DNA from 4 places in the Anoxybacillus sp. UARK-01 genome. Region 1 is predicted to be linked to each of the others. Evidence: riboswitches for the same ligand, from Rfam matches in the RefSeq annotation. Region 1 holds a riboswitch; each other region holds the start of a gene.
What was found. Region 1 has a riboswitch for S-adenosylmethionine ahead of B6A27_RS17070 (methionine ABC transporter ATP-binding protein). Riboswitches for the same ligand answer to the same signal wherever they lie in the genome.
Positions count from the first base shown of each region.

Region 2: another riboswitch for S-adenosylmethionine. It lies ahead of B6A27_RS05765 (methionine biosynthesis PLP-dependent protein); the one in region 1 lies ahead of B6A27_RS17070 (methionine ABC transporter ATP-binding protein).
Region 3: another riboswitch for S-adenosylmethionine. It lies ahead of B6A27_RS15535 (methionine ABC transporter ATP-binding protein); the one in region 1 lies ahead of B6A27_RS17070 (methionine ABC transporter ATP-binding protein).
Region 4: another riboswitch for S-adenosylmethionine. It lies ahead of mtnK (S-methyl-5-thioribose kinase); the one in region 1 lies ahead of B6A27_RS17070 (methionine ABC transporter ATP-binding protein).

Region 1 covers NZ_NASY01000055.1:14,811-22,965, forward strand. Annotated here, with positions in the region: gene sufB (Fe-S cluster assembly protein SufB) at 1-31, opposite strand, end outside; gene sufU (Fe-S cluster assembly sulfur transfer protein SufU) at 61-498, opposite strand; gene B6A27_RS17040 (cysteine desulfurase) at 488-1,708, opposite strand; gene sufD (Fe-S cluster assembly protein SufD) at 1,708-3,018, opposite strand; gene sufC (Fe-S cluster assembly ATPase SufC) at 3,037-3,816, opposite strand; gene B6A27_RS17055 (carboxymuconolactone decarboxylase family protein) at 4,009-4,371, opposite strand; gene B6A27_RS17060 (MetQ/NlpA family ABC transporter substrate-binding protein) at 4,591-5,421, opposite strand; gene B6A27_RS17065 (methionine ABC transporter permease) at 5,444-6,109, opposite strand; gene B6A27_RS17070 (methionine ABC transporter ATP-binding protein) at 6,102-7,127, opposite strand; SAM riboswitch class I at 7,212-7,319, opposite strand; gene B6A27_RS17075 (O-acetylhomoserine aminocarboxypropyltransferase/cysteine synthase family protein) at 7,755-8,155, opposite strand, start outside.
Region 2 covers NZ_NASY01000031.1:257,256-265,410, reverse strand. Annotated here, with positions in the region: gene B6A27_RS05785 (polysaccharide pyruvyl transferase family protein) at 1-508, opposite strand, end outside; gene B6A27_RS05780 (LysR family transcriptional regulator) at 833-1,735, shown strand; gene B6A27_RS05775 (YeiH family protein) at 1,838-2,845, opposite strand; gene metC (cystathionine beta-lyase) at 3,178-4,359, opposite strand; gene B6A27_RS05765 (methionine biosynthesis PLP-dependent protein) at 4,364-5,467, opposite strand; SAM riboswitch class I at 5,547-5,654, opposite strand; gene B6A27_RS05760 (3-hydroxybutyrate dehydrogenase) at 5,726-6,502, opposite strand; gene B6A27_RS05755 (GntP family permease) at 6,520-7,839, opposite strand.
Region 3 covers NZ_NASY01000049.1:98,464-106,618, reverse strand. Annotated here, with positions in the region: gene B6A27_RS15570 (ABC transporter ATP-binding protein) at 1-757, shown strand, start outside; gene B6A27_RS15565 (ABC transporter permease) at 747-1,520, shown strand; gene B6A27_RS15560 (ABC transporter permease) at 1,523-2,311, shown strand; gene B6A27_RS15555 (SOS response-associated peptidase) at 2,435-3,103, shown strand; partial or broken gene B6A27_RS15550 (MFS transporter) at 3,414-4,586, opposite strand; gene B6A27_RS15545 (MetQ/NlpA family ABC transporter substrate-binding protein) at 4,708-5,541, opposite strand; gene B6A27_RS15540 (methionine ABC transporter permease) at 5,583-6,248, opposite strand; gene B6A27_RS15535 (methionine ABC transporter ATP-binding protein) at 6,238-7,251, opposite strand; SAM riboswitch class I at 7,412-7,520, opposite strand; gene rpmG (50S ribosomal protein L33) at 7,871-8,020, shown strand; gene B6A27_RS15525 (type B 50S ribosomal protein L31) at 8,059-8,155, shown strand, end outside.
Region 4 covers NZ_NASY01000057.1:18,413-26,567, reverse strand. Annotated here, with positions in the region: gene B6A27_RS17840 (pyridoxal phosphate-dependent aminotransferase) at 1-190, opposite strand, end outside; gene B6A27_RS17835 (carbon-nitrogen family hydrolase) at 286-1,101, shown strand; SAM riboswitch class I at 1,191-1,298, shown strand; gene mtnK (S-methyl-5-thioribose kinase) at 1,390-2,583, shown strand; gene mtnA (S-methyl-5-thioribose-1-phosphate isomerase) at 2,601-3,662, shown strand; gene B6A27_RS17820 (sugar ABC transporter substrate-binding protein) at 3,659-4,810, shown strand; gene B6A27_RS17815 (sugar ABC transporter ATP-binding protein) at 4,807-6,354, shown strand; gene B6A27_RS17810 (ABC transporter permease) at 6,302-7,309, shown strand; gene B6A27_RS17805 (chemotaxis protein CheX) at 7,395-7,850, shown strand; gene B6A27_RS17800 (methylated-DNA--[protein]-cysteine S-methyltransferase) at 7,885-8,155, opposite strand, start outside.

The DNA of each region.
Region 1 (8,155 bases):
ATTCGCCGATTTCTGGCATTTTTTTCGCCATTATGATTCGCCTCCTTTTTTACAAGCCTTTCATTGCTGTGAGCGTAAGCCTTTCTCCATCGCCTTCCATGCAAGCGTCGCACATTTAATGCGAGCAGGAAATTTAGAAACGCCCTGAAGCGCTTCAATATCTCCTAAATCAAGCGATTCATCGTATTCCTTTCCCTGCATCATATCAGAGAAGACATGGGCTAACTCTAGTGCTTCTTCGATCGTTTTTCCCTTAATTGCTTGCGTCATCATCGAAGCAGACGACATCGAAATCGAACAGCCTTCCCCTTCAAATTTCGCATCCATCACCTTTCCGTCTTCTACCTTCATCGTTAAATGGACACGATCGCCGCATGTCGGATTGTTCATATTAATATCAATATTTTCGCCCTCAAGCACGCCGCGGTTTCTCGGATTTTTGTAATGATCCATGATGACTTGGCGATACAATGTATCTAAAGGGTTATTAAAAGACATGGCTGAAATACTCCTTCGTTTTCTTTAATGCCGCTACTAACCGATCAATGTCTTCCTCGGTATTATATAAATAAAAGCTTGCTCGCGCAGTCGCGGAAACATGGAGCCATTTCATTAAAGGCTGCGCGCAATGATGTCCGGCACGGACGGCAATTCCTTCCGCATCAAGCACCGTGGCCACATCATGAGGATGAACATTGTCGATATTGAATGTGACAAGACCTGCACGTTCCTTTGGTCCATAGATCGTCAAGCCTCCAATAGCGGAAAGCTGCTCTAGCGCGTATTGCGCCAATTGGTGTTCATAAGCCATGATATTTTCTAAACCGATTTGCTCAAGAAAATCAATAGCGGCTCCTAGCCCAATCGCACCAGCAATAATCGGCGTTCCCCCTTCGAATTTCCACGGGAGTTCCTTCCATGTCGATTCATACAAACCGACAAAGTCAATCATTTCTCCGCCGAACTCAACGGGTTCCATTTGCTCCAAAAGCGAACGTTTACCATATAATACGCCAATGCCTGTCGGACCGCACATCTTATGCCCAGAAAATGCAAGAAAATCACAATCCAAATCTTGCACATCGACTTTCATATGCGGTGCGCTTTGTGCAGCATCCACAACCATGACAGCACCATTTTGATGAGCAATTTGCGCAATTTGCTTAATTGGATTTATCGCACCTAAAACGTTCGATACTTGCATAACAGAAACAATTTTTGTATTCGGCGTCACCGTTTTTTCAACATCTTCTAGACTGATGGATCCGTCTTCTTGAAGCGGAATATATTTCAACGTAGCGCCTGTATATTTAGCCACCTGCTGCCAAGGAATGATATTGCTATGATGTTCCATATACGTGATGACAATTTCGTCTCCTTCGCGCAGATTGGCGCGTCCGTAACTCGCCGCCACGGTATTTAATGCGGTCGTCGTCCCGCGTGTAAATATAATTTCCTGTGTTGATTTTGCATTAATAAATTTGCGTACTTTTTCACGCGCTCCTTCATACGCATCCGTCGCTTTCGTTCCAAGCGTGTGCACGCCGCGATGAACGTTTGAGTTATATCCGCGATAATATTGATTAAGCGCTTCAATTACCGGAAGAGGCTTCTGAGAAGTAGCTGCGCTGTCAAGATACACTAATGGCTTCCCATTAACTTCTTGGTCTAAAATTGGAAACAGCTGACGAACCTCTTTTACGTTCATTATTTAACTTTCCTTTCAATGATTTCAATAAGTTGCTTTTTCACGTTCTCCAGCGGGATTTCTTTGACAACAGGTGCTAAGAATCCATGAATAATTAAACGCTCTGCCTCCACCTTTGGAATACCTCGGCTCATTAAATAATAAAGCTGAATGGGATCCACCCGTCCAACAGAAGCAGCATGGCCCGCTATTACATCATCTTCATCAATTAAAAGGATCGGATTGGCGTCGCCGCGCGCTTTGTCGCTGAGCATAAGCACACGCGATTCTTGCTCAGCATTTGATTTCGCAGCACCGTGCTCAATTTTGCCAATACCATTAAAAATGGAAGTCGCGCTATCCTTCATGACGCCGTGCTTTAAAATGCGGCCTTCTGTATTCTTGCCGTAATGCACAACGCTTGTCGTGAAGTTTTGCGTTTGCTCGCCGCGTCCAACCACCACGGTTTTTGTGTCGCCATAAGAACCGTCGCCGATTAATCGCGTAATATTTTCAGAAACGGTATTTCCATCATTCATCAATCCTAATGCCCACTCAATGCGGCCATTGCGTCCTGCGATCCCGCGGCGATTGACATATGTGGTCGTTCCCTTTGCCAAATGGTCAACCGCTGCAAAAATCACTTGAGCATTTTCATGGGCAAATACTTCAGCGACAATATTAACCACTGCATTCGCATTTTCATGGATGGAAACATAGTTTTCAACATAGGCAAGTTTACTATTCGCTTCCGCTACGACAATCACGTGATTAAACAGTGCCGCATCCTGTGTTTCATGAATATAAACAGCTTGAAGCGGGGTATTGATTTCCACATTTTTAGGAACATATACAAAAACGCCGCCATTGAGAAGCGCTGCATGAAGAGCCGTCAAGCGGTGCTCATCGATTTTGACTCCATCCTGCATAAAATATTTTTTCACAAGCTCTCCATGTTCACGCACAGCCGTGAAAATATCCGTAAAAATAACTCCTTGCTTCTTTAAGTCATCCGATAATGAAACATATGCTGGTGTCTGGTCGCGTTGAATGTATAAATTTTTTGCTTCTTCGCCTGCATCAACAAGTGTTTTTACTGATTCCGGAAGTTCTTCTAGAGATGCAAACGGCGCACTTTGTACAAAATGTTGTGTGATCTCGGTAAAATTCCATTTATCAATCTTTGTTTTATCTGGCTTTGGCAATGACAACTCTTCTGCTTTGGCAAGAGCTTGTAAGCGAAGATCTAAAAGCCAGCTTGGTTCTCCGCGCCCTTCAGAAAAAGTGCGCACATACTGTTGATCGAATGGTAGTTTCGTTTCGATTGCCATAAATAATCCTCCTAACGCTTACGCTTCTTGCTCAATCATTTCATCTTCAATGCCCAATTCTTTTTTGATCCAGTCATATCCTTCAGCTTCTAAGCGCTGCGCTAATTCTGGACCGCCGGATTTCACAATGCGTCCTTGCATCATCACATGCACATAATCTGGCGTAATGTAATTAAGCAATCGTTGATAGTGAGTGATAATTAAACAGCCAAAATCGCTGCTGCGCATTTCATTAACACCTTTTGAAACGATTTTTAAAGCATCAATATCAAGACCCGAGTCGATCTCGTCTAAAATCGCAATTTTCGGCTCTAGCATCATAAGCTGAAGAATTTCATTGCGTTTTTTCTCTCCACCGGAAAATCCTTCATTTAAGTAACGATGAGCCATATCAGAGTTCATTTCAAGGAACTCCATTTTTTCATCTAATTTGCGAATGAACTTCATTAACGAAATTTCGTTCCCTTCTCCAAGACGAGCATTAATGGCAGAACGAAGGAAATCGGCATTCGTCACACCGCTAATCTCGCTTGGATATTGCATAGCTAAAAATAAACCGGCGCGCGCGCGCTCATCTACTTCCATTTCAAGAACGTCTTGTCCATCTAGTGTAATGCTTCCTTTTGTTACTTCATATTTTGGATGGCCCATAATTGCGGAAGATAGCGTTGATTTTCCCGTTCCGTTCGGCCCCATAATGGCATGAATTTCTCCGCCTTTTACCTCCAAATTTACACCCTTTAAAATTTCTTTCCCCTCCACTGATACGTGAAGATCTTTGATTGTCAATACCGCCATAAAAATACCTCCAATTTTCTAAAAGAAGTTTGTGTATCTCATCGTTATTGTGATTCTCATTTTATTCTCATTACAATCTTATAACAAATGAAAGGTATTAGCAACCATTTAACTCCATTAGTATACTTTTTAAATAAAAAAGTTTAATAAGTAAACATATCAAAAAAGCCTCCTATTCTGGAGGCTTTTGCACTAATGTTTTGTCGTCAATTCGGCAATGCATTCTTGAACAAGCGTCACCGCTTGGCTCATCGCTGCGCCTCCCGCAAACGCTACCGCAACGCTGCAAGCTTCCAAGATTTCCTGTTCTGTCGCCCCTTGATCGATACAGCCTTTCGTATGATAAATCGTACAATATTCATCTTGTGTAGCTAGGCTAATCCCGAGAGCGATCAATTGCTTTTCTTTTTGCGACAAAGCTCCCTTCTGAAAGCATGCTTTAGTAAAGGCATTAAATTTCTCTGCCACTGCGGGGATTTTCTGTGTGAAGGCGCCCAATCCTTCTTTATAATGCTGCAATGCCGCTTCTGTTGAAGAATGTGTTGGTTGATTCATCCTCAAGCTCCTTTCAAAATCATAAGAACTGCGGTTATATTATTGACTAAAATGGGAAGATCATATAACTGAATCGAAAAGAAAAATCGGCTTGAACGATCTGGAAGAAATGGTTGCATAATCATCAAGCCCCGTGGTTTCTCATGCTGATTACACCAAAAGTAAGAGAACATTAAAAAGCGGAAGCTCCGCTATGAAGCTTCCGCTTTCTTTATAGTATTACTCAGTTGCTGGAATGACAGCACCTTTGTATTCTTTTTTGATGAAATCTTGAATTTCTTTGGATTGAAGCACTTCGACAAGCGTTTTAATGTCTTTGCGATTCTCATCGCCTTTACGTACCGCAATAATATTCACATATGGATTGTTTTTTGGCGACTCGACAGCAATTGGATCTTTCGCAGGATCCAATCCGGCATCTAAAGCGTAGTTGGCGTTAATCACGACCGCATCGCCCTCATTGTTTTGGTAAACTTGTGGCAGCAAACCGGCATCAACATCGGTTTTAAATTTTAACTTCTTCGGATTTTCTACAATATCCTTAACCGTGGCTTTTGTTTTATCAATGCCGTCTTTTAATTTAATAAGTCCTTTCTCTTGAAGCATGGACAAAATACGCCCGTGATCAGCGACAGAGTTGCTCATAATAATGGTGGCTCCCTCTGGAAGCTCCTCAAGGCTTTTGTATTTTTTAGAATAAATTCCGATTGGTTCAATATGAATACCGCCAGCATTGACAAAATCATAGCCGTTTTCTTTCATTTGTGCCTCTAAGTAAGGAATGTGCTGGAAATAGTTAGCGTCGATTTCTTTATTCTCTAACGCCTTATTCGGCAAAATATAATCCTGGAATGTGACAATCTTTAAGTTGACGCCTTTTTCTTTAAGAATTGGCTTCGCTTTTTCTAAAATCTCAGCATGCGGCACATTCGATGCGCCTACTACTAATTCCTTTTTCTCTTGGTCTCCTTGTGCGCCGTCTTTGCCGCCGCATGCCGCCAACGCGAGCACAAGCACTACCGCTAATAATGCACCCCACCATTTTTTCATCTGTTTTTCCTCCTTTATATTGTTATCTCTTATCTATTTTGGAAGTGACAAAGTCACCGATAAGCTGAATGGCAAATACAATGATTAAAATGAGCACTGTAGCAACAAAGGTCACATCGTTATGACTGCGTTGGAACCCTTCTAAATAAGCAAGATTCCCAAGGCCACCAGCGCCCACTACTCCCGCCATCGCCGTATAGCCAACTAACGCAATAGCGGTTACGGTGATCCCTGAGACAAGAGCCGGCAGCGATTCAGGAATCAATACCTTCCAGATGATTGTCGCCGTTGTCGCTCCCATGGCTTTCGCCGCTTCAATCACACCTTTGTCAATTTCACGCAAAGCGATCTCCACCATGCGCGCATAAAATGGAGCAGCGCCAATAATCAACGCCGGCAAGGCCGCGTTTGCCCCAAGAATCGTACCGACTAGCATCTTTGTAAAAGGAATAAGCAGAATAATTAAAATAATAAATGGGATAGAACGAAAAATATTAACAAAAGCAGAAACGATTGTATGAATGGCTTTGTTTTCCCAAATATTATCTTTGGATGTTAAAAACAGCAACAATCCTAGAATGAGTCCAAATACAAATGTAAACGCCACGGCAACTCCTGTCATATACAGCGTTTCCGACGCTGCCGCCCAAATCGATTCCCACTGAACGTTAGGAAACATGCTACTCATTCGTCATCACCTCCACACCGACTTGTTGCTGACGAATGTAGTCAAGCGCTCTGGCTACTTCCTCATCCGTTCCACTCATATGAACAAACAGCACTCCATACGAGCCCTGATGGGTTTGTGAAATCTTCCCTTGCAAAATATTAATGGTTATTTCAAAATTTCGGATCAGTTCTGCGATGAGCGGCCGTTCAGTCGCATGGCCAGCAAAAGTAAGCTGGACAACTTTGCCGTTAGGATATTGGTTGAACAAATGAGCAATCGTCCCTTTCGTTTCTTCAGGTTCCGTAATCTGTTGAACAAACCGTTTCGTTATCATCTGTTGCGGATTTTGAAATACATCCAATACCTTTCCTTCTTCGACAATCTTTCCGTTTTCCATTACCGCCACACGATCACATATTTTACGGATTACATGCATTTCATGAGTAATTAATACAATAGTCAATCCGAGGCGCTGATTAATATCAACTAAAAGCTCAAGAATCGAATCTGTCGTTTGCGGATCCAAAGCAGAAGTCGCTTCGTCGCATAACAGCACCTTCGGGTTGTTCGCGAGCGCCCGCGCAATACCGACACGCTGCTTTTGCCCCCCGCTGAGCTGCGATGGATAGGTATTTTCTCTTCCGTGCAGACCCACAAGATGAATGAGTTCATCCGCCCGCTTTAACCGCTGTTCCTTTGGAACTCCAGCAATCTCTAAGGGAAACGCAATATTGTCTCGGACCGTCCTTGACCAAAGCAAATTAAAATGCTGAAAAATCATTCCGATTTCTTGCCGCGCCTTGCGCAATTCTCTTCCTTTAATACTTGCGATGTCTTGACCGGCAACCATCACTCTTCCATTTGTAGGCTTTTCCAAGCCATTTAAAAGACGGATCAGCGAGCTTTTTCCAGCACCGCTATATCCAATAATGCCAAAAATCTCCCCTTCTTTAATGTGCAAATTTACATCATTGACAGCTGTTACCGCTCCCTGGCTTGACGAATATACTTTTGTTACATTTTCTAGCGTAATCAAACGCGATTCACCTTCCTTGTTCCAGCAACTAAAAAACCTTTCTGCTCAAGAGAACAGAAAGGTTTTAATATCTCCCATTTCTGTCTCTTATCTCTCAAAGCGAACGCTTTGTGTGAATTGGCACCATTTCAGTCGAATGCTGACGGTTGCCGGGTTTCATAGGGCACATCCCTCCACCTCTCTTGATAAGAGCAGCAACGCTCCTTTATTCAGTTAATGCTTTAATTCATCTAAGAATTATACAAATTACAAAAGTGATTCTATCATTCTATAAAGGAAGGTGTCAACAGAAAAATAATTCCTAATCATAGAATCAATACACAAGCGCCGATGATCCATTCAAAATGCTCTGGCTTAACACAACCTTTTCGGCATCTCCCTCGAGCAAAAGCGCCAGCGGGCCCATCTTGCCCACAAAGCGTTCGTTGTTTGACAAAGACATGCTGACAGTGGACAAGCAAAGGGTTTACAGATTATGACGGAAAAACGAGGAATCGGGCGGCGTTAATCGGTTTTTATTGGATCATCACCACGCCTGTTTTTAATATGTTCTAACCTCTCGTTGAAACTATTGTTTTATCAATATGAATGGACTTCATGACCGATTCAATTGTTGACGGCTATTTTCTACACCTCTGAATACAGCGAACGAATTCCTGTGGCAATGGCGATGGCTTGCTCTAAATCCTCAATTAAGTCTTCGACATTTTCGATGCCGACCGATAGACGAATCAAATCTTCCGTAACTCCCGAGGCCTGCAAATCTTCTGGGCTCAACTGCTGATGCGTGGTGCTGGCTGGATGAATAATTAAGCTTTTGGCGTCTCCTACATTGGCCAAGTGCGACCAAAGCTTCACGTTGTTAATGAGAGCCGCTCCCGCTTCTCTTCCTCCTTTAATGCCGAACACCACAACGGCTCCCGCTCCTTTCGGCAAATATTTTTCGGCCAAATTCTTGGCTGGATGCTTTTCGTGTCCAGGATACAGCACCCATTCTACTGCCGGATGGCGATCTAAATAGTCTACAA
Region 2 (8,155 bases), on a different contig from region 1:
TTCGTTTTTGGCGAGGGCGTTTCGTTTTCAATAGCAGAGCCGGATCGCTGACGGTATAGATATGGTCATGATCGGCAGCTAACGCTTCAAGCAGTTTTTGGCTCAGCGGTCCGCAAATCCCGGCAAAAGCAGCTGCGGCCATCGCATGCTTAAGCACAAATGAATCTTGCGAAGAAAAATATTTTGTAAGATCGGGCAGCTCGTTGGCGAGCAAAAGATCGACATCTCGCTTGTCAATTCCATCGATTCCGCTTCCCCACACTAACACCTTTTTTTCCATCTGCGTCGCTTGTTGTAAAATTTGCATATATTCAGGCTTTATCAGCGATCCCCCGCCCAGCACAACCACATCATAAGGAGCGATCTGTTCGGCGCACACCAGCGGCAGAGAAAAAGCGATTTTTTCATATTGGCCGTATTTCTTGCTAAAACGCTGAAACAAGCGCCATGACAATTCGTCTCCTAAATTTCGAAAGCCTACCCATCCCAAATACAACACCTTCGTCATAGCAACACTCCTTATAGCGACAGCCTTGACCGATCCGCTTTTCTATTCGTTTCTTTGTAAATGTATATTCCAACCAGCTTTATCGACAGTCTCCCTTTTCGTGAAACAACCGCTTTTTTTATCTTCTTTTTGCGGGTGATGACATCGATTCATCAGCTAAGGAGGAAATTATAGGCATGAAGGACAAAAACGGATTTTCTCCATGTATAGCATATTAAGGAGGATTTCTAGTGGTGAACTTTCTAGGGGAAGTGAGCGGATGATAAACAAGCCAAATCATGATAAGATGAAGCATAAAGCGGGATACGGACAGGAGGAACTCAAGTGGATCCATTATTGCAGGTGTTTGTCAAAGTCGCTGAAAAACAAAATTTCACTCGCGCTGCGGAGGAGCTGCACATGACACAGCCAGCAGTAAGCCAGCACATTCAGGCATTAGAGCGCCTCACAGGAACAAAGCTGATTGAACGAAATAATAAGTATGTAAAGCTGAATAAAGCGGGACAGATTGTCTATCATCATGCTAAAGAAATATTGGGGCTTTATACCCGCATGAACCATTTGCTTGATGACTTAATGAACCGGGCGAGCGGCACGCTCGCGATCGGTGCCAGCTACACTTACGGCGAATATATTCTTCCCCATCTGATAGCACAATTGCGTGCACAATATCCGGACATTCAACCGACCATCACTATTGGCAATTCTCATGAAATCACGGAATTAGTAAGCAATCATCAATTAGATATCGGCATTATCGAAATGGAGATTGAACCGAAAGATGTCTATATCGAGCCATTTGCCGAGGACGAAATGTTCATCATCGCCTCCGCCCATCATCCGTGCGCTCAAAAGCAAACGGCGACAATGGAGGAGCTTTGCCGCGAGACATGGATCATTCGCGAAAAAGGATCAGGCACGCGCAAAGCAACCGATCAGCTATTTGCAAAATCCCACTGTTATCCACGCCAGCTCATGGAGTTTGGCAGTACCCAGTTAATCAAAGAAGCGGTAGAAGCAGGGTTGGGAATTACCTTTCTTTCACAATGGACGGTGAGAAAGGAATTGGCGCTTGGTTCTTTGCGGCAAATCCATATAGATGATGCACCTTTTGTGCGCCAATTCTCCTTTATTACGCAAAAGACGCCGTTTTACACAAAAGCGATGGAAGTGTTTATCGATATTTTGCGGGAGCAGGGCGCAACCAAAAGCTTTTTGGGCGGGTGATCATAGAAGGACATCCCGCCCATTCCTTCGAACGAAAAAATATGGAGCGGCTGCTTGCCAATCCGCTCCGCTATAAGCTCCATCCTCTCAACTATATATGGGCTAAACGACAAAAAAAGAGAGGAAGGATAGCAAAATCGATGTGATACATATTGCAGCCAACGGGCGCAACGCTTTTGTCCGCAGATCGCGAAGGCTGACATTTAAGCCGAGGCCTACCATCGCCGCTGTCAGCATAAAAGAAGTCAAAGAAGAGAGGCTGTTCAAAAGCGGCTTCGGGATAGAAACGACGCTGCCAAATAAGCTCAACAGCATAAAACCGAGTAAAAACCAAGGAAATTCGATTTTCTTTTCCTTCGTGTCAGCGTTCTTCTTTTTTCGCTTCATCCAATACATACATAACAAGCTGAGCGGTAGAAGCAATAGAACCCTCCCCAGCTTCGCCAGCAATGCAAAAGCTAATGCATCCTGTCCGGCCGCCGCACCGGCTAGCGCCACATGCGCCATTTCGTGCAAGCTGATTCCGCACCAAATTCCGTAATGCTTATGAGAAACGGGCAGAAATGGCTGAATGAATGTATAAGCCAATGAAAAAACCGTCCCAACCAGCACAATGATTCCTACCGATATCGCCGTATCTTCTTCCTTCGCCTCTACAATCGGAGCCACAGCGGCAATCGCAGCGGCCCCGCACACCCCTGTTCCAATTCCAAGCAACAGCGATAAAGAAGCGTTCGCTTTGACGATTTTGCCGAGTGACATCATCATCCAAATGGAAAAAACGATGACGGCCGCATCGCGAAGAAGAAGCCCTAAACCTTGATGAATGACAACAGCCATATTCAGCTTGAAGCCAAACAAAATGATCGCCATCCTTAATAAGTGTTTGGCGGCAAATTGAATTCCAGACCGAAGCGCTTCCGGATAGCCAAAAAAGTGACGATACATAACGGCCAGCACAATCGCACAGGCGAGCGGCCCTAAATGCTCCAAGCCAGGAATGGATGCGAACGCAAAGCCGAGCACCGCAAACAAAAAAGAAAAGGCAACTCCTCCTATCCATCTCCAAGCCAAACGGCGATCCGAAGACGGTTGCTTGAAAACAGCCATGATGTCGTTTTTCATTGATGCTTCACCTCTTTTTATAATGGATCGTCCAGATCGCTGACCAATGGTCCTCTTCAGCATATCCCGGTTTCTTTCATAAGTGAAATAATAATTTTCAATAAATACCATAAGTAAATTTTATAACAATCGTCATCTGCGCTTGTCTCCGGTCGTGACAACGATGGGTCGTCTGCCGAATAATAAAAAATAGACCTTCCTTCATGCAACAGCACATGTTTAGAAAGGTCTATTTTCCACAGGCGGTGGTCCATATTCAATTGAAAGAGGCTACCTTCTCGCATGCTCTTATCCTAAGAAAAAGCGGACGTTGGCTTTTAGAATGATGGAGCCAAGCTTTCTTTCGCGCTGACATAGGACAATCCTCGTTCAAAGTCGGCAATCAAGTCTTCTGCGGCCTCCAATCCGACACTTAAGCGCAGCAAGCCATCTGTAATTCCTCTTCGTTCTCTTTCCTCTTTTGGCATCGCCGCATGCGACATTTTAGCCGGATACGATAAGATCGATTCGACCGCTCCTAAGCTGACGGCAAACACCGGAATTTGGACATGCTTGACAAACGTACGGACGGCCGCTTCATCTGCTAAGCGAAACGAAAGCACCGCGCCAAATCCCTCTGCTTGGTACCGTTGTACCGAATGTCCCGGATGATAAGAAAGTCCTGGATAATACACTTCCTCTACCTTTGGGTGCTTCGCTAAAAACGAAGCGATTTTCAGCGCCGATTGACTTGATTGCTGTAAACGGACGTGAAGGGTTTTTAAGCCGCGCAGAACGAGCCAAGCATCTTGCACTCCCAATATGGCGCCAAAGGCATTTTGCAGCTTATACAGCCGCTCAGCCAGCCCGCGATCTTTGACAACCGCTAACCCGGCCACCACATCGCTATGTCCTGATAAAAATTTTGTCGCGCTATGCAACACAACATCGACGCCGAGCTCAAGCGGCCGCTGCAATGCCGGAGTCATAAACGTATTGTCTAAAAAGGTTAAACAACCGTTCGCTTTTGCCAGCTTCACAATGCCGCAAATATCCGTAATTTTTAATAGCGGGTTGGAAGGGGTTTCTACATAAATCACTTTTGTATTTGGCCGGATGCGGGAAGCGACTGCATGCAAATCCGTCATATCGACAAACGTGTACTCGATGCCAAAACGGCTTAATACCTCGGTAATCATTCGGTACGTTCCGCCGTATACATCTTCGGTCACGAGCACATGATCCCCTTTGGAAAGCAGCAAAAACGCGGTCGAAATCGCCGCCATTCCCGAAGAGAAGGCAAAGCCGCGGATTCCTCCTTCCAGCTCCGCTATCGTCTCTTCAAGCGCCTCGCGCGTCGGATTTCCAGATCGGCTATAATCATACTTTCCAAACACATCAAAATCCGCTTGATGGAACGTCGAAGCGTGCTGAATGGGCACGCTGACCGCTCCTGTCTGCTCATCCACTTTCCATTTGTTATGCAATAAGTTGGTTTGAAATGAAAATGATTTTTCCATTGCGCTACACCTCTTTCATATTTTCCAAGGCCTGCGACAAATCAGCGATTAAATCCTCCACATGCTCAATGCCTACAGAAAAGCGCAATAAGCGGTTGCATACCCCATTGGCAATCCGAATCTCTTCAGGGATATCGGCATGTGTTTGCGTCGCCGGGTATGTAATAAAGCTTTCAACTCCTCCTAAGCTTTCAGCGAATGTAATGACATTTAAGCTTTGCAAAAAGCGGTTGACCCACCGCTCTTCACGCAGGCGAAAGGACAGCATGCCTCCTCTTCCTGGATACAGCACATCCGTGACCGCTTCGTGTGATGCCAAAAATTCGCTGATTCTCCGCGCATTTTCTTCATGCTGCCTCATTCGCAGCGCCAGTGTTTTCATGCCGCGAATCAACAGCCATGCATCAAATGGCGACAGGACCGCGCCGATTGCGTTGTGATACTCGGCCAGCCGTTGACAAAGAGGCTCACCCTTTGCGACGACGAGACCAGCGAGCACATCATTATGGCCTCCTAAATATTTTGTTGCGCTATGGATGACGAGATCCGCTCCGTGGCGAATCGGCTGCTGGATCACAGGCGTATAAAACGTATTATCCACAATCAAAAGCAGCCCGTGGCGTTTGGCCAGTTTCGCCACCTCGTCGATGTCTGTCTCCTGCATAAGCGGGTTTGTCGGCGTTTCTAAAAAAATCGCCTTTGTGTTTTTCGAAATCGATTTCTCCACTAATTGTATGTCGCGAAAGTCAACATAATGAAACGCTAAGCCGTACTTTCTCCAGCCTCTTTCAAATAGCCGATACGTTCCTCCATATAAATCGGCAGACACTAAAAATTCATCACCGCTTTCAAACAGGGAAAGCACCGTCTGAATCGCCGCCATTCCCGAACTGAATGCATACCCTTGATCTCCTCCTTCAAGCTTAGCAATGGCTTCTTCTACAATTTTGCGCGTCGGGTTTCCGGTACGGATGTAATCAAATCCTGTTGATTGGCCAATTCCCTCATGGCGATAAGCGGTGGAAAAATAGACAGGCGGATTGACGGTTCCTGTCAGCTTCTCGCTTCTGTTGCCAATCTGCGCCAGTAAGGTTTCTACTTTTTCCATCCTTTTTTCTCCTTCCTTTCCTCCAATAAAAAAAGCCTTCTTTAAGAAGAAGACTTTTACAGATCAACAAAAGCGCTTCTTCTTATCTTTCGAATTGAAACCAATTCGCTGGATTTAGCACCTGACCGATATCGGCTGGTTGCTGAAGCTTCACTGGGCCAGTTCCCTCCGCTTCTCTTGATAAGAATGAACGACGATATGGAATTTTCTGATTTTCTATCAATTTACATGATTTTCTGATAATTTGCAAGCTTTTTTTTACTGCGCGGTATATCCTCCATCGATCACAACGGCCTGCCCGGTAATTCCCTTTGCTTTTTCGCTTGCTAAAAAGAGCGCATAATCGGCCACTTCTTTCGTTGACAGCAGGCGCTGCTGCGGCACAAGCGGATAAATGACTTCCTCTAATACATGCTCAAGCGGCACGCGGCGTGTTGCGGCCAAATCGGCCAGCTGGTTGCGTACAAGCGGCGTATCGACATATCCCGGGCATAAAGCGTTCACTGTAATACCATGAGCGGCTCCTTCTAGAGCAGCTACTTTGGTTAGGCCAATGACCCCATGTTTCGCGCTATTATACGCCGCTTTGCCGGCAAAGCCGACCAAACCGTTAATCGAGGCCATATTGATAATCCGGCCATAACGCTGCTGCTTCATGATGGGGAATACATGCTTTATCGCAAAAAACGGCGCGATAAGCATGACGAGAATCAGTTTCTCAAACGATTCGGAAGGAAATTCTTCAATCGGCGCCACATGCTGCAGCCCAGCGTTATTCACTAAAATGTCAATCCGGCCATAACGAGCAACGGTTTGAGCCACCATTTGTTTGATTTCCTCTTCTTTTGTTACATCACACTTCAGTCCCCATGCATCCCAGCCTTGTGCACATAACGATTCGGCTGCTTTTTGGACAGCCCTTTCATTGATATCACTAAGAACGACTTTCGTGCCATGCTCAGCAAAGCATTTGGCGATTTCAAAGCCGATTCCTTGCGCCGCTCCTGTTATGAACAATACTTGATCGTCTACCATTTTTCATTCCTCCTCGTTCATATCCCTAGTCCTAATGAGAAAAGAATAATCGCAAGAATCGTCCCAAGCGCAGGTACAATAACCGTTAAAGCCCCAACCGCGCCATATGCCTCGCGGTGCGTTTCACCGCAAATCGCTCGAATCGTTGTCACGACATAGCCATTATGCGGCAAAGAATCCAAAGCTCCTGACGAAATCGCGACCACCCGATGCAGCGCTTCAGGATGGACTCCCATATCCAAATAATGCGGAGCGAGCAACGGAAGAGCAATAGCCTGACCTCCTGATGACGAGCCGGTTAGGCCAGCGATGACACTGACAGCGATAGCGCTGCCAATTAATGGACTGCCTGGAATACTGGTAATCGCGTGCACGGCATCCGTAAACGCTGGAACGGCTTTCGCCACACCGCCAAACCCGACGACGGCCGCCGTATTTCCAAGCGCGATCAATGCGCCTAAAGTTCCCTCAGAAACAGCCCCGCTAAAGTTTTGGAAATAGCGGCGATTGAGAGCATATACCGCAATGACTCCGCCAAGAAGCGCCACAATTAATGCCGATTGCTGCAACGAATGATGGAAAACAAAAGCAATCACCAACACGACAAGAAGCGGAATAAACCCCAAAATAGGAGGCGGCAATTCCCTTGTACCGTCCAGTGGATCTCCCTCTTTTGCTACAAATTTCTCTCCTTTTGCAACCGCTTTCATCACCATGCGCTTTAACCACCAATACCCGAAAATCGCCATGAAAATGGAGACAATGATGCTAACTTCCCAACCTGCATACGGCGATGTTTTTAAATACTCAATGGGAATCCAGTTTTGAATTTCCGGCGAACCAGCTGATGTCATCGAAAACGTCACGGACCCAAACGCTAATGCCCCCGGAATAAAACGCCGCGGCAAATTCGCTTGTTTAAATAAACTGACAGCCATCGGATAAACGGAAAACGCTACGACAAACAGGCTGACACCGCCGTATGTCAGTACGGCGCAGGCAATTACAACCGCCAAAACCGTCCGCTTCATGCCAAGCTTTGCGACAATCCATTGTGCTACACTTTCTGCCGCTCCGCTATCCTCCATGACTTTTCCAAAAATGGCGCCAAGTAAAAACATTAAATACCACGATTGAATAAAACTAGAAAATCCCGCCATATAATTTCCGACAAAGCTGGCTTCCCCCTCGCCAACCTGCTGCGGGAAAAGGGACAATCCGCCCAGCACCGCCACCAAAAGGGCGCATAACGGCGCGGCAATAAATAAATTCATCCCTCTCATGGTCAAATAAATTAATAAAGCCAATCCCCCAATGAGACCGATCATACTCCACATTTCCTCAGCACCCCCTATGTTTGTCTCCAACACAACAGCGGTCAACGGCTTACAGCTTCACGCAGAAAAAGGTAAAAACGATGCGTTTCCCCATCGACATCTCGTCACCAATTGACCTCGCCTTCTTTTCTCCCCTCCTTTTTAGAGTGGTTCACTTGTTTTTTATTGCAAAAAACATGCCAATAAAAAGGAATGAAACGAAAACCGTTTAATGGTCCTCCTGTCCTTTCCATTCCGTTCCTCTGGAAGCTTTTTCGTCAGCATTTGAATCACGGCAATTAGAAAAGCGCAAAGCGCCCGCCGAGGAGGCTATGGC
Region 3 (8,155 bases), on a different contig from region 1:
ATCGGGAAAGATGAATGTTGGAGGATTTGTTCCGTTCGAGCAGAGGCCGGAGTTTAAAAAAATGATGAGTTTGGTGATGGGACAAAAAAGTCAGCTGATTTGGGATATTCCGCCCATGGAAACCTTTTTAGTCAATAAGGCGATTTATGAAATCGATGACCGCACCTTTCATCGGACGCTTGATGAATTAGTGGAACTGTTGGAGCTGCAGCCGCTGCTAACAAAACCGACGAGAAGCCTGTCGCTTGGGCAGCGGATGCGCTGTGAACTGGCTGCGGCTTTATTGCACCGGCCGGCCGTTTTATTTTTGGATGAGCCAACGATTGGCCTTGATGTTCATACACAGGAAAAAGTCCGGCGTTTTATTGCGGAATATAATCGTGAGCACCAAACGACCATTTTATTAACATCGCATTATATGGGAGATGTGACTGCACTGTGTGACCGCATTATGATGATTAACTACGGCCAGCTGATTTATGACGGAGAATTGTCGGTGTTAACGGAAAAGCTGGCGCCATACAAACGGCTTGAGGTGCGCTTTTCTGAAGTGCCGAATGCGCGCTGGGAAGATTATGGGGAAGTGGCAGAAATCGAGGACAGCCAGGTGGTATTGCGGGTTAATCGTGAGAGGGTAGCTGAAGTGTCGGCGCATTTCTTGCAGCATTTCCACGTTCATGATATTAACATTCAAGATCCGCCGATGGAAGAAGTGATTACGCGCGCCTTCCAGGAGGAGTTGTCCCATGGTTCGTAAATATGCTGCTCTTTTACGGATGAAGTACATGGAAATGCTGGCTTACCGCCTAGCTACGATTGTATGGATGACCGGGGCTATCACTCAGCCCTTGATTACGATGGCTGTTTGGATCAACATTGATCCATCGCAAAGCGATGCGTTCTTTTTTTACTTTATGGCCGTGATTTTTGTAGAAAGAATGACAAGTGCATGGGATGTTTGGGAGCTCGATCGCGAAATTCGCGAAGGGACATTTTCCAACTATATCATCCGGCCGTTGCATCCGATCCATTGGGCGATTGCGGAGAATGTAGTGTATAAGCTATTATTTCTTGTTATTTTAATACCGATATGGGCGGGGGCGGCGCTGTTTGTGTCGGCACTGCGCGTTGAGATATCAATGAGTCAGCTGTTGTTATTTTTGGCGGCGGTGTTGATGGGGGCGCTGCTTCGTTTCTTGCTTAGCTATACTTGCGGGCTGCTTGGTTTTTGGATAACAAAAGTTGCGGCCATCTACAGCGTGCTGGAAGTTATCTCTTTATTTTTATCAGGGAGAATAGCGCCATTATCGATGCTTCCACCGCTTTTGCAGCAATGGAGCATTTTCCTGCCCTTTCGTTACATGATCGGTTTTCCGATTGATCTGATCAGCCAAGCCGCTAATGGTCATGAGGTGCGCCAGGGCTTTATGATCGCATCGGTTTGGGCCGTGATATTCATTATGATGCTTCAATGGATCTGGAAAGCGGGATTAAAGAAAAATCAAGCGGTGGGTGGTTGATCATGGGCAGATACTGGCGAATTTTCCGCGAATTTTTCCGAGCGTGCTTTGTTGAAGAGCTGGAATATCGTAGCGAGTTTCTTGGGAATCTGGTTTCCAGCTTTTTTGGCATTGGGATTGCGATTTTGACCATCCATATCTTTTTTTATCAGACCGATCGGCTTGGAGGATGGACATATACAGATGTACTTGTGCTGCTCGGCGTCTTTAATACATTGAAAGGCTGGATCGATTTTGCTTTGCGCCCCAATATGCCGCGCTTGCTTGAGCACGTTCGCCGCGGCACGCTTGATTATATTTTAACCAAGCCTGTTGATAGCATGTTTTATGTGAGCTTTCGTCATTTAGTGTTTTGGCGGTTGATTGATGTTGCTCTTGGCCTCGGTCTGATCGTCTATGGACTAGCGGAAAAGCATTATATGCCATCATTGGTTGATATACTCGTTTTTCTGATCACGATGGCTTCGTCGCTTGTATTGATTTATTCGTTATGGATGATGCTGATGACGACTTCGTTTTGGGTGATCCGCATTGATGATTTATCTTTTATTTTTGATTCCTTCTTTGAAACAGCGCGGTTTCCGATCGGCATGTACCGCGGCTGGGTGCGCGTGATTTTGACTTATGTGCTGCCAGCGGCGGTAATTACGAATATGCCGGCTTTATCGTTGCTGGGAAAATGGAATATGGCGACTGCGCTTATTGCTGGATTGCTGGCTGTTGTGTTTTTATGGCTGGCACGTCGCTTTTGGCGGTTTGCATTGCGTTCGTATACAAGTGCAAGCAGCTGAGGAAAGCGCAAGGTAGAGAAAACGGATGGACATAATGGAGCAAAAGATGAAAGGGAGCGCGCATATCGCTCCCTCTTAGTGTTATACTTGTACATAAGTATATATTTAAAGGAGGGGATTGGGATGTGCGGACGTTTTTCGTTGGCGGCTGATATGGAGCAGTTGCAAGCGTTGTTTCATTTTGTTTTTCCTGAACCGCTATCGCCCCGTTTTAACATCGCGCCAAGCCAAGCGGTGCTGACGGTTGTTGAAGAGAATGGGATAAGGATCGGAAAAATGATGAGGTGGGGGCTCGTGCCCGCTTGGGCGAATGATCCGAAAATCGGCTGGAAGATGATCAATGCGAGAGGCGAGACCGTCGATGAAAAAGCGAGCTTTCGTCAAGCGTTGAAACGGCGCCGTTGTTTAATTTTAGCGGACGGATTTTACGAATGGAAAAAGGAAGGGACGAACAAAATTCCGTATCGTTTTACGTTGCGAAATGGTGAGCCTTTTGCTTTTGCAGGGCTGTGGGAAAAATGGGACAAGCAAGGGACGGCGTTGTATACATGTACCATTATTACAACGGAAGCAAATGAATTGGTCAGCCCCATTCATGAGCGGATGCCGGTCATTTTGCCGCCAGAGCAGCATGAAGCATGGCTGGATGCAAAGCTAGAGGATACCGATTATGTGAAATCGTTGCTTAAGCCATATGCCGCGGCAAAGATGAGCATGTATGAAGTAGATTCGATTGTCAATTCACCGAAAAATGATGTTCGTGCATGTCTGGAGCCGATTCATAGTCAATGAGAGGAAGGGAACTTGCACGTTCTTGTCCTTTTAAGGACGAAATGAATGATCTTTGGAAGAGTGTCGGTTGGGAAAATATGTATGATCTTGCCGTTGTCATCGATTCGTGTGATCAAGGTGAACTCTTTTTCGAGACTCGGCCGCCCGACTCTACTAGATGACATTGAGGAAACTTACCTTCGGAAGGTTTGTTTTAGGGATTGAAGCATGGGGGAACGCTAGCGGAAACAGAAGATCCGCCGGCGTTTTTTATTGAAGGAGAAAGCGGGAACGCTTTTAGGAAGAACAAGATAGCAGACAGGACGAACACTTATTGGAGATGCTTTTGGGCATATCTAATCAACGGATAGCTTAACAGCAGCAAAGCAATGATAAACGCGATCACACCCAACCAATGAAAATGCATCTAAAAACAACCTCCTGCTGTCCCCGCCAAGCTCGACCCTACATAATAAAATAGCAGATAAAGAGAAGCTGCTTGCGCTTTATAGAGCCTTGTGCATTTGCCAATCCATGTGCTGGCGATCGAATGGCAGCCAAACGTAAATAGTGAAAGCCCAATCAGCTTTATCGCAACAGAAGGAATAAGGGGAATAGCGGCACCGAGAATGGTCCATGTGACCGATAGACTTAATGTGGGCGCATATCCAGATAAATCGGCTTTTTTTCCCATATAAACAGAGCTGAAGCTTCCGAATAAGTACACCATAAACAAAAATCCAAGCACGGATAGACTTAATGAGTATGGCGGTTCACTTAATAAAAAGCTAATATAGTTGTACAGCGTCACAAACTCTCCCATAAATAAAAAGCCGAGCATAATCAGCGACATCAGCGGTTTATGGCGCAAATGGACAACATAGGCCGCCAAAGCCGTTTTGCCGCTAGACGGCTTTGGGGCAGAATGGCGCGGCGCCGGCAGGATCACGGCGAAAATAACGCTTAATAAAAGCGAAAAGGCTCCTATGGAAAACAGTGCGGTCCGCCATGAAAACCAATCGGTTAATAGCCTGATCGCTATTCGTCCAGCCATGCCTCCAATGCTGGTTCCGCTAAATAAAGCCCCATCGCTTTGCCAATTCCTTCTGCTTGAAATTCCTCCGTAATATAAGCCATTGTTAAAGAGGGGACGTCGGCAGCTGCCATACCGAGTAACGCGCGCGCAAGCACAAGAGAAGGAAAGTGGGAGAGTAGCGTGCTTGCCATCGTTAATAACGATGTTAACAGCAACGAGATGGTCATCACTCTCTTTTTTCCAGCGCGATCCGAGATACTCGCGGCAAGGAGAATGATAATGGCTAATGCACCGGTCGATACAGACATGGCTAAGCTAGCTGAAGCGGCAGAAATGTGAAAGGTTTTTGCGAACAGCGGCAAGAGCGGCTGAGCCGTATAATAAGCTGGCGAAGGTAACAAATCCGCCCAAAAACAGCGCCCAGCTTGCTTTGCTAGATTCTGTACTGCCTCCTTGAATGTGTGTCAATGGTTCTCGCCTCTTTATTGTTCTTCGATCTATTTTTACTATAATGGTTCGATGACGAAACGTCTATTTCCATGCTGTGAAAAAGACACACGCCGTGAGGAGACGGCGTGTATGGGAGAAGTTATTGTTTTCGTTCCAGCATCCATTTTGGCTTTCCAAAGCCTTTGAAATTTTGGTCGATCACTTTTTCAAATTCTTTTGATTGAACCACTGCTTGGATATCTTTGACAAACGGTTGATTTAAATCTTTTGTATTCACAACGATGCGATTGCGATAATCATCCGGCATATTTTCTAGGGCAAGAGCGTCATTTAAGTCCATTTTTGCCGCTAAAGCGAAGTTGCCGGGCACCGCCGCCAAATCGACGCTTTCAACTGTCCGCGGCAATTGCCCTGCTTCAATCGGTTTAAATTTAAGGTGCTTGACATTTTCTTTGATATCTTTTTCCGAAACAGTGAGCGGATTGACGGATGAGTCAAGCTGGATCAGTTTTTGGTCTTGTAAGATTAGTAGTGCTCTTGCCAGGTTCGTAGGATCATTCGGAATCGCCATTTCGCTTCCATCCTTGATTTCATTTAGTGATTTAAATTTTTTTGAATAAATCCCCATTGGAGCAGTTGGAACAATAATGACTTCAGAAAGATCAAGATGATGCTCTTTAGCGAATGTCTCCATATAAATTTTATGCTGGAATAAATTAGCGTCTAAATCGCCATTGGCTAAAGCTAAATTTGGTTGAATGTAGTCGCTGAATTCCACTACTTTGACTTTATATCCTTTCTTTTCTAACAGCGGTTTGATCGCTTGGTTGACCATGTCGCTGTATGGACCGGAAGTTGCGCCAATCGTCAGCTCTTTTTTCTGCGTGCTTCCGGAAGCAGCTTCTTTATTGCCGCATGCCGCTAAAAGTGAAAAGGAAAGAAGGCAAATAAGTAAAACCAGTCGTTTTTTCATGTTGAAATCCCCCTTGATTATTTTATCGATTGCGTTGTTTTTTACCGTTTATCGACAAGACGGGCGATGCGTTCACCGCTAAATTGAATGATTTGAACAAGACAAATTAAAACAACGATCGTTGTAATCATCACCGTATTGTCATAGCGATAATAGCCAAAACGGATCGCTAAGTCGCCAATGCCCCCGCCGCCGACAATGCCGGCCATGGCAGAATATCCGACTAAGCTAATCGTTGTAATGGTGATCCCGTGGACGATGCCCGGGCGAGCTTCCGACAGCAGTACATCTTTAATAATCATCCACGGCGTAGCCCCAACGGCAATTGCTGCTTCAATCACTCCCTTCTCAATTTCTCGCAATGAGGTTTCTACCATTCTTGCGAAAAAAGGAATGGCGGCAACCGACAGCGAGACAGAGGCAGCAGTAGGACCGATGGTGGTTCCGGTAATCAGTCTTGTCAGCGGCAGCAGCCCGACGAGCAAGATGACAAACGGAATCGAACGAATCAGATTGACCGCAAAGCCTAGAACGGATTTGACGATGTTATTTTCTAAAAAAAGGCCCCGATCCGTGACGAAAAGCAGAATCCCCAACGGAAGTCCAATAAGGATCGCGATACAAAGAGAGATGGCGACCATATAAATCGTTTCTAAAAACGCTTTGTTTAGTTCAGGAATAAGATCGATAAGAGCATTAAGCAGCATGCGCAATCACTTCCAATCCATTGGTTCTTTCGGAAATATAATCGAGCGCTCGTTCAATTTCTTTGCGCTCTCCTGTCAGCTCCATGATAAAGACGCCGAGCGGGATGTTTTGAATATATTCGATTTTCCCGTGTAAGATATTGCCTTTCACTTTAAAGGTTTGCAACATATCGGAAACGATCGCTTCTTCGGCGCTCTCTCCCTTGAATAAAATTTTCACCATCGTTCCTGTCCGTTTTTGCAACAGATGGTCAGGAACTTCAAATTGCAGGATGCTATTGATGAAAGATTTCGTTAATTCCTCCTTTGGATTGGTAAAAAGCTCATATACCGTTCCTAATTCTATAATTTTTCCATTTTGCATAACCGCGACGCGATCGCATATATCTTTCACTACCTCCATTTCATGGGTAATCAATACAATAGTGATGCCTAATTCGCGATTAATTTTTTTCAACAGTGTCAAAATGGATTTGGTTGTGCTTGGATCGAGTGCCGATGTTGCTTCATCGCACAAAAGGACATTGGGATCATTCGCAAGCGCCCGCGCGATGCCGACTCGCTGTTTTTGTCCGCCGCTCAACTGGGCAGGGTAGGCATCTCGCTTGTCAGACAGACCGACTATGTCTAGCAACTCATTGACTCGTTTCTCTATTTCCTCCTTCGGTTTGTTAGCGGCTTTTAAAGCGAATGCGATATTTTCAAAAACTGTTTTTGAACTGACAAGATAAAAATGTTGAAAAATCATTCCGATTTTTAGACGCGCTTGCCGTAGCTGTTCGCTGTTTAAAGATGTTAAATCAACGCCGTCTATCATAATTTGTCCAGATGTCGGCCGCTCCAAAAGGTTGAGGCAGCGCAGCAACGTGCTTTTGCCGGCGCCGCTATAGCCGATGACGCCAAAAATTTCTCCAGCTTGGATGGTCAAAGAGACGTGATCGACGCCGATGACTTGCCTGTTTTTCGATGTGTAAATTTTAGTTACATCCTTGATTTCAATCATCACTTTCCCCCCTGAGAGTCGAGCTTTTTTAAAAAGAATGGAATTTGCAAAAAGTCTCGCGATGGCTCTTTTCATATGGTAACGAAAATTTTTGCATGGACCTCCATATAAAAGAAAAAACCTCTTTCACTCAGAAAGAGGCATCGGTATGTAAATACCAGACTTATCTTTCAGAATGAAAGCCATTCTGCAGGATGTGGCACCGTTCCCGATTGCGGGAGGTTGCCGGACGTCATTGGGCCTGTTCCCTCGGTCGCTCTTGATAAGCGGTTTGTTTATGGAATTTTTATACTCATCATAATTCCGATAAAGCTGATTGTCAATATCGGTTTTTATGAAAAAAAGATAAAAACGCTTACATTATAGGGAAAATAAGAAAAAATTTTTATTTATAGATGGCCCGAAAGTAAATCTATATTTGTCCACAAAAGGAGAAGAGAGAACGACAAAGCGATCGTCAACTTTTAGGATTTTTTCTCTAAGCTATGAGAGGGCGAATCTGACTTTCTTTCTTGACGATTGACAGTTGCTTATTTTTTTGATAAGTTGAATATGTTAAATCGTAATTATTACGATTTAATGGTGTATCAAATATTTTCAGTTTGGAGGGATCTTAGGCATGAGAGTAAAAGTTGTTTTACAGTGCACAGAGACAGGTGACCGTAACTATATCACGACAAAAAATAAACGAAATAATCCAGAGCGCTTAGAATTAAGAAAATATTCACCACGTTTAAAGCGCTATACGCTGCATCGCGAAACGAAGTAGCGCTTTGCTGAAAATAATCTAAAGGAAGTGATTCTCAAATGAAGCCAGGCATTCATCCTAACTATCAAAAAGTGGTTTTTATGGATGTCAACAGTGAATATAAATTTTTAAGCGGATCGACCAAATCTTCTAACG
Region 4 (8,155 bases), on a different contig from region 1:
ATTTTGGATTAGCCGCCGCTTTTTGCAGCGCTTCTACGATATGCGGAGGCGTCGGTTGATCAGGATTTCCTTGACCAAGATTAATTACATCATGTCCTTGAGCCACCACTTTTCCTACTTTGTCGACAAGCGAAGCAAAAAACTGCTTCGGAAGACTTTGCAACAACTCGGATTGGACAAATGATTTCAATTGCTTCACCTACTCAAAAAATTCTTGAAATTCTAGTCAAACATCATATATCGTAAAAATTAAATTGTAAAGACATTTTTTTGGGGTGAATGATTATGACATTAAAAATTGCTTGTCTTCAGCTCGATATTGCTTTCGGAAATCCTGCGGAAAATAAACGCCGCGTTCAACAAGAGATCGAAAAAGTTTGTCAAAGCTCTGTTGACGTCATCGTCCTTCCTGAACTATGGACAACCGGATACGATCTCGCACGCCTTGACGACATTGCTGATGAGAATGGCGCTGATACCAAATCGTTTATTAGCAAGCTCGCACGCCTGCACAACGTCTGTATTGTTGCTGGCTCCATTGCCAAAAAAACCGCTGCCGGCATCACCAATACCATGTACATTGTCAATCGAGACGGCGACATTGTAGGAGAATACAGCAAACTCCATCTCTTTCAGCTCATGGATGAGCATTTGTATTTACAATCCGGTGAATCGAGCGGCTTATTTACCTTGGAGCAAACGTTGTGCGCGGGAGTCATTTGCTATGACATTCGCTTCCCTGAATGGATTCGCGCCCATACAATCCAAGGCGCAGAGTTATTGTTTGTGGTCGCCGAATGGCCACAGCCCCGCCTTGAACATTGGCGAACCCTTTTGCAAGCGCGCGCGATTGAAAATCAATGCTATGTAATCGCCTGCAATCGTGCTGGAAAAGATCCGAACAATCAATTTGCCGGCCATTCACTTGTCATTGATCCATGGGGAGTCATCCTCGCCGAAGCCGATGAAAATCCATGCTCTCTTATGGCCGAAATCCAGCTGTCAAAAGTGAAAGAAGTTCGCAAGCAAATTCCTATTTTCCAAGACCGCCGACCTGAGCACTATATTTCGGCCGAAAAAAATTTTCAAAAAAACAGTTGACAAAACTGGCAAATCGAATGTATGATTCGAATCAAGCGAATTGAAAAAAGTTTTGCATTGTTAAAAACATTCGAATAAAACCGAACAAACTCTTATCAAGAGCAGGTGGAGGGACGAGCCCGATGAAGCCCGGCAACCGACTTAACCAACGTTAAGCACGGTGCTAATTCTTGCAGCAACACGCTGAGAGATAAGAGGGGAGAAGCCGACTTCAAACCTCTTTCGAAAAGCGAAAGAGGTTTTTTCATTGTTTCATTGATTGAGTGAATGATAAGGAGGGTACAAATGATGACACATTCTAAACAATCCGTCTACGAGCCTTTAACGGAATCAGGAGCGGTTGCACTCGCTGCTCGATTAGGCTTATTTCCGGAAGGAACACCATTCATTTGCCAAGAAATTGGCGATGGTAACTTAAATCTTGTGTTCCATGTATTTGATCCCCAAACAAAGAAAGGAGTCATTATTAAACAAGCGCTACCATATGCAAAAGTCGTCGGTGAAAGCTGGCCGCTTACGCTTAAGCGGGCTGTCATTGAAAGCCATGCGTTGCGCACGTTTGCCGACTACGTTCCGCAATACGTGCCAAAGGTATACTATTCGGATGAGTCGTTGGCGATTACCGTGATGGAGGATTTATCGCATCTGCAAATTGCTCGAAAAGGATTCATTGCTGGAAAAACATATCCGCTTCTTTCCCAGCACATTGGAGAGTTTATCGCTAAAACGTTATTTTACACATCGGACTTTGGCATGAACCAGCAGCAGAAAAAACAGCTGCAACAAAATTTCATCAATCCAGAGTTATGTAAAATTACCGAAGATCTCGTCTTTACTGATCCGTTTTTCGACCATGAAACGAATAATTTTGAAGAGGAGTTGCGCCGTGACGTAGAGGCTCTTTGGAATGACGATGCGCTTCATCTTGAAGTAGCAAAACTCAAGCGGAAATTTTTAACGGAAGCCGATGCGCTCATTCATGGGGATTTACATACTGGAAGCATTTTTGCAAGCGACACAGAAACAAAAGTCATTGATCCTGAGTTTGCGTTTTACGGCCCATTCGGGTTTGATATCGGCCAATTTTTTGCCAATTTACTCCTAAATGCGTTGTCCCGTTCAGAACATGAGCCACTATTGGCTCACATCGAAAAAACATGGAATGTATTTACGCACACGTTTGCTGCCCTTTGGGAACAGCATAATGTAGAACCGTATGCAAAAACTGAAGGATTGTTGCAAGACGTGTTGCAGCAAACGCTCATCGATGCGGTCGGTTTTGCTGGTTGTGAAATCATCCGGCGCACGATCGGCTTAGCCCATGTCGCCGATCTTGACGGAATCGAAGATCAACCTACGCGCATCCATGCCAAGCAGCTTGCCCTTCAGCTCGGGCGACAACTGATTTTACATCGCCAGACGATCCATGAAGTGCAACAAATACGCTCTTTGTTCTTTCAAACATTTGCTGCCACTCATTAAACGAAAGGAAGAAGAATATGGATTCATTGCTCTCCATTCCGCGTTCTGTTGAATGGAATCACACACATTTGACCATTTTAAATCAGCAAAAGCTTCCGAATGAGACTGAATATTTAGAATTAAAAGATATTCAATCTGTGTGGGATGCAATTGCCACATTGAAGGTTCGCGGTGCTCCAGCGATTGGCATCACAGCTGCATACGGTCTTGCTTTAGCGGCACACAGCTATCAAACGAATTCTCCCGAAGATTTTCGCAACCTTCTGAAAAAGGATCGTGATTATTTGGCAAGTGCCAGACCGACAGCCGTCAATTTATTTTGGGCGCTCGACCGCTTGATGGCCAGCATTGCGAACGTTTCGTCTGTCGCCGATGCCAAAAAAGCATTGGTTCATGAGGCAATCCGTATTCAAAGCGAGGATGAGAACACATGCCGCTCCATCGGTGAACATGCCCTTTCTCTTTTTCAAGAGGGAGATCGCATTTTAACCATCTGCAACGCTGGATCAATCGCTACTGCTCGATATGGTACCGCGCTTGCTCCCTTTTATTTGGCAAAAGAACGCGGAATTCGTCTGCATGTCTATGCTTGCGAAACAAGACCCATTTTGCAAGGCGCGCGGCTGACGACATGGGAGCTCATGCAAGCAGGCGTTGATGTAACGCTGATCACTGATAATATGGCAGCACAAACTATAAAGACAAAAGACATCACAGCTGTCATCGTCGGTGCTGACCGCATTGCCGCAAACGGAGATACCGCCAATAAAATCGGTACATTTGGCTTGGCATTGCTCGCTAAAGCATTCAACATTCCTTTTTATGTAGCGGCTCCCCTGTCCACTATTGATTTATCGACTAAGACAGGGGCAGATATTCCGATTGAAGAGCGTCCGTCTGAAGAAATAACCGAGCTGGCAGGAACACGAATCGCTCCTCTTGGAGTAAAAGTATACAATCCTGCTTTTGATGTGACGCCTCACGAGCTGATTACAGCCATTATTACTGAAAAAGGAATCATAAGCGGCCATTATGAAAGCGTGCTGACAGCTTTGTTTAAGGAGGAAATCAAGCGATGAAAAAACGACACACATTTTTGTTGGCAATCCTATTGTTATTCGGCATCATGCTCGGAGGCTGCACCAATGAACAAGATGCTGTAAGCTCTAAACCAGCGGCTAAACAAGAAAACACGGAACAGAAGGCGACGAACAATACAGCCAATGAATCCGCTTCCGCTGAGCAGGCCGCTATTCCAAATCAATTAAAAAAACCCATTAAAATTGCGGCCATTATGCAATTTTCGATCGGTACCTTCTCCTCTCAATATATTGCTGGCGTAAAAGATCAAGTGCAGAAATTTGGCGGAGAAGTACAAGTTTACAATGCTGATAACGATTTAACGAAAATGGCTTCATATGTAGAAACCGCGATCACGCAAAATGTCGATGCCATCCTTTTGGACCACGGACGAGCCGACGCATTAAAAGGGCCGGTTGAAAAAGCGGTGGCCAAAGGCATTCCTGTCGTCGCTTTTGACAACGACTTAAATATTCCCGGCGTAACCGTCATTGACCAAGATGACTATAGCCTTGCTTGGAAAACATTAAAAACATTAGCAGAAGATTTAAATGGCGAAGGAAAAATTGTTACCATCTGGGTCGGTGGTTTTACACCAATGGAACGGCGTTATGTCATTTATGACGCATTTAAAAAACGGTATCCAAGCATTAAAGAAATTGCTAAATTCGGCAATGCCAGCTCTAATACAGCATTAGACACACAAACGCAAATGGAAGCGATTTTGAAAAAATATCCGAACAAAGGCGATATCGATGCTGTATTCGCTACATGGGACGAATTTGCGAAAGGAGCCACACGAGCCATTCAACAGGCGGGCCGTACCGAAATCAAAGTATACGGCATTGATTTAAGCGATGAAGATTTGCAAATGATTCAGCAGCCAGACAGCCCATGGGTAGCAACAACCGCGACTGACCCTGCCGAAGTCGGCCGAGTCCAAGTACGGTTTGCTTATCAAAAAATTGCAGGTGAGAAAACGCCAAGTATTTATTCTCTCGAGCCACATCTGGTGAAAAAGACAGACTTGCCTAATCAGCAAGTAACAATGGGAGATCTGCATCAATACATTACTGGCTGGGGTCAATCCAACGTCGCTCTCTCTCCATGGATGAAAACATTAGAAGAACAGGGGAAAACAAAATGAGCGGGCTTTTCATGAACAATATTTATAAATCGTTCGATCGCGTGACCGTATTAAATGGCGTGAATTTCCATGTAAAGAAAGGGGAAGTTCACGCCCTTTTAGGAATGAATGGAGCCGGAAAAAGTACATTAATGAAAATTTTAGCTGGAGATCTTCAACCCAATGAGGGAACTATCACGATCGACGGCACAGACGTCAACTTTCCAAATCCGGCGGCCGCCAAGAAGGCCGGCATTGGCTTAGTGGTTCAAGAAGTCGACACAGCGCTATTCCCCTTTTTAACAGTCTATGAAAATATTGTGGCTGATGATTTGGTCCATGCCGCCCGCCATCCATTCCTTTCATGGAAAAAGCAAAAGCAGCGGGCAGCCCAAGTACTGCAGCAAATCGGGCTATCGCTTCCGCTTGATAAACGGATTCACGAGTGTACGCTGCATGAAAAACAGCTTATTGTACTAGCGAAAGTGCTTTTCTCTTCTGCCCGTTACATTATTCTGGATGAACCGACAGCCGCCTTAAGCGAGGTAGAAACAAAACGCCTTTTTTCGATTATGAAACAATTAAAAAATCAAGGCGTTTCCTTTATCTATATTTCTCATAAGCTCAAAGAGGTGAAGGAAATTTGCGATCAGGTAACCATCCTGCGCGATGGTTCCGTCGTCCATCAAGGTGATGCTGCCCAGCTGTCAATCGAAGAGATGATTTATCATATGGTTGGACGGACTCAGCAACGAAAAGAAAGAGAGCGACGCACATACGGCGAGGACATCCTTTTTGAAGTCAAGCAATTGCAAATTCCGAAAACAAACACGATGATTGATCTGCAAATTCGCAAAGGGGAAATTGTCGGAATTGCCGGATTGGTGGGGGCAGGAAAAACAGAGCTAGCCGAAAGCCTATTTGCCCATACGAAAACAACCGGGGAATGGTTGATTCATGGAAAGCGTCATACGTTTTCTTCACCAAAAGAAGCGATTGCTGCCGGCATGTGCTTTATTCCTGAAGAACGGCGAAAGCAAGGACTCTTTATGAGCGAAACGACTCGCACCAATTTAACTGTCCGTTTACTATCATCACTAGCAAAATGGCAATGGATTTCTAGAAAACAGGAGAAAGAAAGGGCTCAGCAGCTCATCGATACACTCCATATCCAGCCTTCCTCCCAGCAAGCCATCGTCAAGCAACTAAGCGGCGGCAATCAGCAAAAAATTGTCATTGGCAAATGGCTACAAACAGGCGGCGAGGTTTTTATTTTTGATGAACCAACAAAAGGCATTGATGTGAGCGCAAAAGCAGAGGTATTTGCGATTATTCGCTCCCTGGCCGAGCAAGGGAAAGCCGTTCTATATTTAACAAATGAATTTCAAGAGCTGCTCGATATCGCTGATACAATCTATGTCATGGTTGATGGACAGCTTGTACAGCGTTTTACAGCAGAGGAAGCAACATATGAACAACTGATCTATTACAGCAGCGGAGGTGGCGAAGAAAATGGCACAAGTACAAACAACAACGCTTTCAACCGTAAAGCGATCTCCTCTTAATTTTCTATATAAACACGGAACATTGCTTGCCATTCTAGTTGTCATTGCTTATTTCAGCATTACGCTTGATCGTTTTTTGACGTATGAAAATTTTAGTGATATTTTGCGGTCCATTTCGATTGTAACACTCGTAGCCATTGGCATTACATTTTCTCTTATTGTCGACGGCTTTGATTTATCCGTCGGTTCAACGGTCAGTCTCGCCACAATCGCGAGTGCAGCTTCTCTCGTTTTATATCGACAAGAAATTTTGGTCACTCTTCTCGTTCCGCTTTTATTAGGAATAGCAGTGGGCCTATTAAATTCGTTGCTCATTGTCAAACTAAAGCTCCCTGATCTTCTGGCAACACTGGCAACCATGTATGCCATCAATGGGGTGCATCTCACTTATACAAAAGGGTTTTCCATCTACAATGACATGCCCCTTCCAGACGGAGGAACGGCGCCGGGAAAGTTTATTCCATCCTTTTTATTTATCGGCCAAGGAGAAGTAGGCGGCATTCCATTCTCTGTATTACTCATGTTATTCATTGTTGCCGCTTCCCATTTCTTTCTGACCTATACAAAGCCTGGCCGTTTATTCTACATGACAGGGGAAAATCGGGAAGCTGCCCGACTTTCGGGAATTCCAGTCAATCGCTATCGAACATATGCATATGTCATTAGCGGATTTTTCGCAGCACTTGGCGGTATCGTCCTTGCCTCGCGAATCGGAACCGGACAAGTTTCTGCCGGAGCCTCCTTTTTAATGGACGGAGTGGCCGCTGCCTATATCGGCTTTTCCGTATTCGGCGCAGGGAAACCAAACGTTATCGGCACTTTATTCGGATCCATTTTAATTGGTGTACTTTTAAACGGTTTAACCATGATGAATGTCCCATACTATGCCCAAGATATTATTAAGGGAGCGATTTTAGTAGGGGCGTTAGCGCTCTCACATCTCCAAAAGAAATAGGAATGTTTCCCCATCGGCTTATATGAAATTTTGTGATATGATAAAATTACTAGCGCATTTGTCTTATGAACGGGGGAACAAGCGGATGACGACAGCAACAACTCTTACTCATTTATTAAACAGTGCCATTCATTCGATCAAAACGGTAATTCCAGCGGGGATTGAGATTGAAAAACCGGCTTTATACCATGCTAGTTCAATCCGCTCATCTTTATCCGTGCTGATTGGAATGACTGGACAAATTCATGGGCAGTTAGTCATCGCAGGAACGAATGATCTTTTTGCGCAAATCAGTCAACTTATGTATGGAATGATGCTAGAGGGAGAAATGCTCGAATCATTTACATGCGAGTTAGGAAACATGATCGCTGGTCAATTGGCGACACATGCATCGAGCCAGCAAATGATGATGGACATCACTCCTCCCACTTTGCTTGTAGGAGAAGCGAATGTAAAAGGGTTTCAAAAAGCGATTGTTGTTCCTGTCAATATTGTAGAAAAAGGAACATTAAATATGATTGTCACTCTCCATCATGAATAAAAAAAACTAGAAGCGATTTTTGCTTCTAGTTTTTTTATTCTCTAGCATAGCTTTGCTCTAAGTTTAACAGCTTTTCTTTTATATCTGTTCGACTTCCCGCATAGCCGGTTAATGAGCGATTCTTGCCAATGACGCGGTGACACGGAACCACAATGGCAAGCTCATTAGAACGGTTCGCCTGGCCGACCGCCCTTACCGCTTTCGGATTTCCAATTTTCTCAGCAATCTCGCTATAGCTTACCGTTTCGCCATATGGAATCTCGCAAAGCGCTTGCCATACCTTTTCTTGAAACGGTGTACCCTTC